Regions from separate parts of the Mesorhizobium sp. B2-3-2 genome, predicted to be linked through region 1. Evidence: riboswitches for the same ligand, from Rfam matches in the RefSeq annotation. Region 1 holds a riboswitch; the other holds the start of a gene.
The links. Region 1 has a riboswitch for thiamine pyrophosphate ahead of FJ964_RS28140 (YkoF family thiamine/hydroxymethylpyrimidine-binding protein). Riboswitches for the same ligand answer to the same signal wherever they lie in the genome.
Positions count from the first base shown of each region.

Region 2: linked by a shared signal. The riboswitch ahead of thiB (thiamine ABC transporter substrate binding subunit) and the one ahead of FJ964_RS28140 (YkoF family thiamine/hydroxymethylpyrimidine-binding protein) in region 1 are both predicted to bind thiamine pyrophosphate.

Region 1 covers NZ_VFWA01000020.1:26,920-30,312, reverse strand. The annotation lists gene FJ964_RS28150 (ABC transporter ATP-binding protein) at 1-162, opposite strand, end outside; gene FJ964_RS28145 (ABC transporter permease) at 159-914, opposite strand; gene FJ964_RS28140 (YkoF family thiamine/hydroxymethylpyrimidine-binding protein) at 1,013-1,621, opposite strand; TPP riboswitch at 1,612-1,725, opposite strand; gene FJ964_RS28135 (hypothetical protein) at 1,944-2,261, shown strand; gene msrA (peptide-methionine (S)-S-oxide reductase MsrA) at 2,418-2,936, opposite strand; gene FJ964_RS28125 (hypothetical protein) at 3,120-3,393, opposite strand, start outside.
Region 2 covers NZ_VFWA01000004.1:439,817-443,209, reverse strand. The annotation lists gene thiP (thiamine/thiamine pyrophosphate ABC transporter permease) at 1-352, opposite strand, end outside; gene thiB (thiamine ABC transporter substrate binding subunit) at 422-1,420, opposite strand; TPP riboswitch at 1,463-1,578, opposite strand; gene FJ964_RS13755 (thiamine diphosphokinase) at 1,667-2,311, shown strand; gene FJ964_RS13750 (ATP-binding cassette domain-containing protein) at 2,313-3,393, shown strand, end outside.

The sequences.
Region 1 (3,393 bases):
GTGAAGCGCGCCGGTCAGAAGCTGGAACAGCGTCGACTTGCCGGCGCCGGAGGGGCCTAGAATGGAGACGAACTCGCCGGTGCCGACGCTGAGCGAAATGTCGGCAAGCACGTCGAGCCCTTCGAAGGCCTTGCGCACATGCCGCAAGTCGAGCCGGTTCATCGCCACGGCCCCTTTCCTGGGGCCTGCCCGCCGGCGGCCCGTTCCCAGGGCATGGCAAGGCGCTGGACCAGCACCGTCAGCCCGAACAGGACGAGCGTCAGCACGGCGCTGACGGCGACGGCGGCCAGCACCAGGTCCGGGCGGAAGTTGTTCTTGGCGTTGAGCATGTAGATGCCGAGGCCCTTCGCCGCGCCCGCATATTCGGCGAAGATGGCGCCAACGACGGCATAGGTGATGGAGATCCTGACACCAGCGAAGAAGTAGGGCAACGCCGATGGCAGCCGCGCCAGGACGAAGACACGCCAGCGCCCTGCCCCCATGGCGCGCAGCATTTGGCCGATCTCAGTCTCCGTCGCCTCATAGCCTTCGGCCAAAGCCACCAACATCGGAAAGAAGGTGACCAGCGCCACCAGCATGACCTTGGGCATCAGCCCAAAGCCGAACCACAGCACCACCAGCGGTGCAATCGCCACCAGCGGCAAGGTCTGGCTGACCACGAAGACCGGAAAAAGGGCGCGCCGCAATGGCTGGGAGAAGTCGACCAATATCGACAGCACAAAGGCACCGCTGAGCGAACAGGCAAAGCCTGCGAGCGTGGCACGTAGGGTTGGCGCGGCGTTATCGGCCAGCGCCTGCCGGTTGAGCATTGCCTGAGCGAAGACGCGCGATGGCGCCGGGAGGATTGTCGGCTTGACGCCACCAAAGCGTGCATAGAGTTCCCAGGCGGCCAGCAGTAGCCCCACCGAAAGCATCGCCGGAGCGGTTCTGGCGATGAGGTCCACGATCGGACGCGAAGGGGCGGACGGGGAGGACACACAGGTACCCGGAGCGGACGGCGCGGGGCGCGCCGTCAGACGGCGGTGGGGCTGTTGGCCGAGACGGTGACGTCGAGCGTTACGTGGCCGGCACCCGGCCCGAAGCGGCAAAAGGCCTCGTTGAGAGCGGTAAAAATGGCGCCTGCGTCGCCGCGCAACTTTGTGCAGAAATGCTTGGAGCGCTCATATACGCCCGACTGCTTCAGGACGTCGATGCAGCCATAGATCTCGTCCATGTGGTCGTCGGTGCCCATGACATAGAGCGAGAACTGCGCCGCCGCCGGCTGGCCGGTGACGGCCACGCCGCGCACGGCGGTGATAGCGGCTTCCTTGCGCGGGCCGAGCGGCCCGGCAGGTCCGCCAAACGCGTCGGAGCGACAGATTGGATCGTCCGGCTCGCCCGGGCAGCCGCGCGAGACGGCGGCCGAAAGCACGCAATGCTTGCCGCTGCGCGCTGCCGCCACGAACAGGTCGCGCATGGCAGGAAACAGCACCTCGGGCGGTCCGACCAGCAGGGTCGAGATATCGTCGGTCTCAATCCTCAGTCGATCACGATAGGGATCGAGCGCACCGAGCGCACCAAGGATAACACCGACGAAATCGTCGGCCATGGGATATAGGGAAATCTGTGCGCCTGAAAACATCGCCCGCCTCGCTCCGCTGGTATTACCCAGATCAGCTTTTAGGGTCCGTGGGCTTGCCGCCCTCGTCTCAGCCCCGACCGTACGGAGCACCCCTGTGGATGAGCGCGTTAAAGCACCAATCGGACGGCTATGAAAGCTGTTTTTTCAGGACCATCGCCGGAAATGCATTGCGCCAAGCCTGATTTATGGGCGGTTCCGTCGGGCCCGGTCTTGAGCGAAATTTGTCCGGAACCTTAGCCACGACGAGTGGTTGTCCCTATAGTCGCAAACGCGACGAACTTCGTAGAAACGAGCGAAGACTTCACAGAAATGGAGACAAACCATGTTCATGAAAATCCTCGCAGCTTCGGCTCTTACAATTGGTCTCGCCACTTCGGCGATGGCGCAAAATACTGGCGGAAACGGCGGCGATAATGGGCCTGGCAGCGGCCAATCGGTGACGGTCGACCCGAACACGCCGGCATCGCCGAACACGGTGGATCCTGGCACGACCGGCAGCACGACCGTCATGCCCGACGGCATGAATTCGAACGCCGACCGGAACTGTCCGGCCAGCCCACAAGGTGCTCAGCCGGATGCCAGCCACACCGCTCCGGGCACGGCTTCGCCGACCGTCAATGACAAGCATTGCGGCAAGTAGCCATTCGCCGAAACTGCCGGAGAACGCCACGGCACGCCTGTTCCGTGGCCTCTCCGTCTCTGGATGTTTCACCCTCGCCGAACAGGCAGGCGCCTGAAAATGCAGCCCGCCATCGGCCGAGCCTGGCAGGAACCGGGCTTTGTTCGGTCCGGGCGCCTACGAAACAGCCTTTTCGCGAACCGGCAGCTTCCAGCCCGGCCTGACGAAATGACAGGTGTAGCCGTTCGGGTATTTCTCCAGATAGTCCTGATGCTCGGGTTCGGCTTCCCAGAACGCGCCGGCCGGAGCCACTTCGGTAACCACCTTGCCGGGCCACAGGCCCGAGGCGTCGACGTCGGCGATGGTGTCTTCGGCGACGCGCTTCTGCTCATCGCTGGTGTAATAGATCGCCGAACGGTAGCTCATCCCCACATCGTTGCCCTGGCGGTTGCGTGTCGTCGGGTCATGGATCTGGAAGAAGAACTCCAGCAGCGTGCGGTAGCTCAGCCTGGCGGGATCGAAATTGATCTCGATGGCTTCGGCATGGGTGCCGTGGTTTCGGTAGGTGGCATCAGGCACGTCGCCACCGCTGTAGCCGACGCGCGTGGACAGGACGCCCGGGATGCGTCGGATCAGATCCTGCATGCCCCAGAAACAGCCGCCGGCAAGCACTGCGCGTTCGCTTGAAGTCGCCATATCAAATCTCCCCAAAGCAACTCCGGGAAAGGTTGTAGCCGTTTCCGTCCGGATTTGCGCAAGATAAAACTGGAGGCCCGGCGCTATGACAGCCGCTCCAGGATTTCCCATAGATGGGCATTGTCGTCGGCTTCGTCCAGTCGGCGGGCGCGTCCTGCTGCCGATCACCACGGGCGCGCGGCGTCACTCCCCAGGCTTGAACCTGCGCACCACGACCTCGAATACGATATCCGAGATCCACATGGCGCAGACGCCGATGAGGAATGCGGCCGCCAGCGTCGTGGTGTCGTCATTGGCCATCGGCAGGCCCATGGCGCGGGAATACTGGACCACGGGCAGCGTCAGATAGGCGGCGGCGAGCGCGCCGCAGATCGGCGAGGCCACCATCTCGCGCGGCTTGTAGCGGTGGCGCGACAGCGCTCGCAATATGCCGCCGGACAGGCCGGCGAACACCACC
Region 2 (3,393 bases), on a different contig from region 1:
AGCCGGCACGGCCGTAGAGGGCCAGAATGCCGAGAGCCGCCACGATCGCCGGCAGCGCCAATGGTAGCGCGAAGAGCTGCAGCGTGAAGCCGCGGCCGGGAAAGCGCGGATGCCGCGACAGCGCGCGGGCCACGAACAGCGCGGGCATGACCGAAAGCAGCGTCGAAAGGATCGCTTGCCAGAGCGTGAAACGGACGACGCGCAGGAGATAGGGATCGAAGGCGCTCCAGGCGCCGGAGACATCGTGGGCGCCTTCGAAGACGAGGCCGGCAAACGCGCCGCCGGTCAGAAGCGCGATGGCGGCAAGCGCGAGGATGCCGGCGGAGATGCGGGGATCAGACGCGCGTTGCACGAAAGACCTTTAACATGCGTCGCGTTCCGTCGCGTAGGGCGGTCATCTCACGAGATTAGCCTGCAAACACTACTTGCTCATCACCGCAAGCCATTCATCCACCCATGCCTTGCGGTTGGCCGCGACCTCCTGCGGGCTGAACAGCAAGGTCTTGGTCGGCTTGACCAGTCTGTCGAAGGCCGGATTAAGCGGTTTGTCAGTCTTGCCGGCCGGGAACATCCAGTTGGTCTCGGGGATGGCATCCTGGAATTTCGGCCCGGTCATGAAGGCGACGAACTTTTCCGCCAGCGGATTTTTGGCGCCCGTTCTGGTGATGCCGGCGACCTCGATCTGCGGATATTCGCCCTCCTCGAAGGAAGCGGCCTGGTAGCGCTCGGTGTTCTCGGCAACCATGTGGTAGGCGGGCGAGGTCGTGTAGGACAACACCATCGGCGCCTCGCCCTTGGTGAACAGGCCGTAGGCCTCGCTCCAACCCGGCGTCACGGTCAAGACCTTCGCCTTGAGCTTGGCCCAGGCCTCCGGCGCCTTGTCGCCATAGACCGACTTCACCCACAACAGCAGGCCGAGGCCCGGCGTCGAGGTGCGCGGATCCTGGATGACGATCTTGTCATCGGCGCTGCCCTCGACCAATTCCTTCAGGCTCTTGGGCGGCGTCTTCAGCTTCTGCGTGTCATAGACGACGGCGAAATAGCCATAGTCATACGGGACAAAGATGTCGTCGTTCCAGCCGCCCGGCACATTGAGCCCGGTCACGGCGCCATGCGGCGCAAACAGGCCGGTGGCCTTGGCATCGGCGGTGAGATTGGTGTCGAGGCCAAGCACGATGTCGGCCTTGGTCGCGACCCCTTCCAGCTTGACGCGGTTGAGCAGCGCGACGCCGTCGGCGACCGAGACGAAGTCGACATCGCAGCCGCATTCGGCCTCGAATTCCTTCTTCACCACCGGGCCGGGACCCCAGTCGGCGGTGAAGCTCTCATAAGTGTAGACGGTGAGCTTGTCCTTGGCCAAGGCTGGCCCGGACAGAACCACGACCACTGCAGAGACAAGGGCGGATAAAAGCGTGCGCATCGGCGCCTCCTTCGTTCGCGTTAAAGGAATTGAGGCGTCGGACTGTCCGAAACGTCTAATCCCTCCGCCGGTACAAACCGGATCAGGTTCAGCGGGTTGGCGAGACTGCCTCTCAGCCGGTCCGCGAAACATCGCGTCCGGCACCCCGTTAGAGCGCTTCGACACATAGGCCCGGCCGGTGAACCGCGCAAGTGGCAGTTTGCCGGCCTTCCGTTTCCGCTGCCGGGCTGGTAAGGGCCACACGATATGAGCACATTCACCATCCTGCTTGGCGGCGATCTCATCCGCACGCCACGGCTCGACCGTCAAGTCGAGGGAACCCGCGTCATCGCCGCCGATGCCGGCATCGGCCATGCGAGGACGCTCGGCCTTGTGCCGGAACTTTGGGTCGGCGATTTCGATTCCGTGCCCGCCGACCTGCCGGATGAACTGGCCGCCGTGGCGCGCCGGACCTTCCCGGCGGAGAAGGACGCCACCGATGGCGAACTCGCAGTATCGGCGGCGCTGGAGCGCGGCGCGACCAGCCTCGTGCTTGCCGGCGCCTTCGGCGGCAAGCGCGCCGACCATGCCTTCCTGCACATGGCGCTCGCCCTGCGGCTGGCCGGGGCCGGGACAAAGGTGCTGTTGACCAGCGGCGCGCAGGAAGGCGTGCCCATGGCGCACGGCACGGCCGGCTTCGACTATGCCGACGGCACCCTGTTCTCGATCCTGGGTTTTTCGGAGCTTGCGGGGCTGACCGTCGCCGGCGCGAAATGGCCGCTTGACTGCGTCGAGGTCGCGTTCGGCTCGTCGCTGACCATCTCCAACGAGGTCAAGGGCAGGCTCGAGATCGCGCTGGGAGCGGGCCGCGCGCTGCTGCTCGCCCATCCCTATCCCTTGGCAGAAAGCTGACATGGCGCCGCCTCTTCTCAATCTCGACGGAATAAAACTGACCTTCGGCGGCACGCCCCTGCTCGACGGCGCCGACTTGGCAGCGTCGGCCGGCGACAAGATCGCGCTGGTCGGCCGCAACGGGTCCGGCAAGTCGACGCTGCTCAAGATCGCCGCCGGCCTGATCGAGCCGCAGGACGGCGAGGTGTTCCGCCAGCCATCGGCGACCGTCCGCTATCTGCCGCAAATGCCCGACATGGACGGCTTTGCAACCGTGCGCGCCTATGTCGAGGCCGGGCTCGGTCCCGCCGACGATCCTTATCGCGCCAGCTACCTGATGGAGCATCTCGGCCTCTCGGGCGAGGAGCGGCCAGGCGACCTGTCTGGCGGCGAAGCCAGGCGCGCCGCCCTTGCGCGCGTCATGGCGCCGGAGCCCGATATCCTGCTGCTTGATGAGCCGACCAACCATCTCGATCTGTCGGTGATCGAATGGCTGGAAGAAGAACTCGTCCGCACCTCCTCGGCTCTCATCGTCATCTCGCACGACCGCCGTTTCCTCCAGCGCGTCTCGCGCGCCACCGTGTGGCTCGACCGGGGTCAGACCCGCCGGCTGGATAAGGGCTTTGGCCATTTCGAGGAATGGCGCGACCAGGTGCTTGAGGAAGAAGAGCGCGAACAGCACAAGCTCGGCCGCCAGATCGTGCGCGAGGAACACTGGCTGCGCTATGGCGTGACGGCGCGGCGCAAGCGCAACATGCGCCGTTTGGGCGAATTGCAGACCATGCGCCAGCGTTTTCGCGGCCATCGCGGCGCTGAAGGCACGGCGACGATGGTGGCCAGCGACGCCGCCGAATCCGGCAAGCTGGTGATCGAGGCCAGGAACATCGAGAAGAGCTTTGGCGACCTCACCGTGGTCAAGGGGTTTTCGACCCGCATCCAGCGCGGCGACCGCGTCGGCCTCGTCGGGCCGAATGGCGCCGGCAAGACGACGCTTCTGAAGATGCTGACCGGGGAGTTGCAGCCGGATGCGGGTTCGGTGCGGCTCGGCACCAATCTGGAGATCGCCACGCTCGACCAGAAGCGCGAGGCGGTCGATCCGCAGG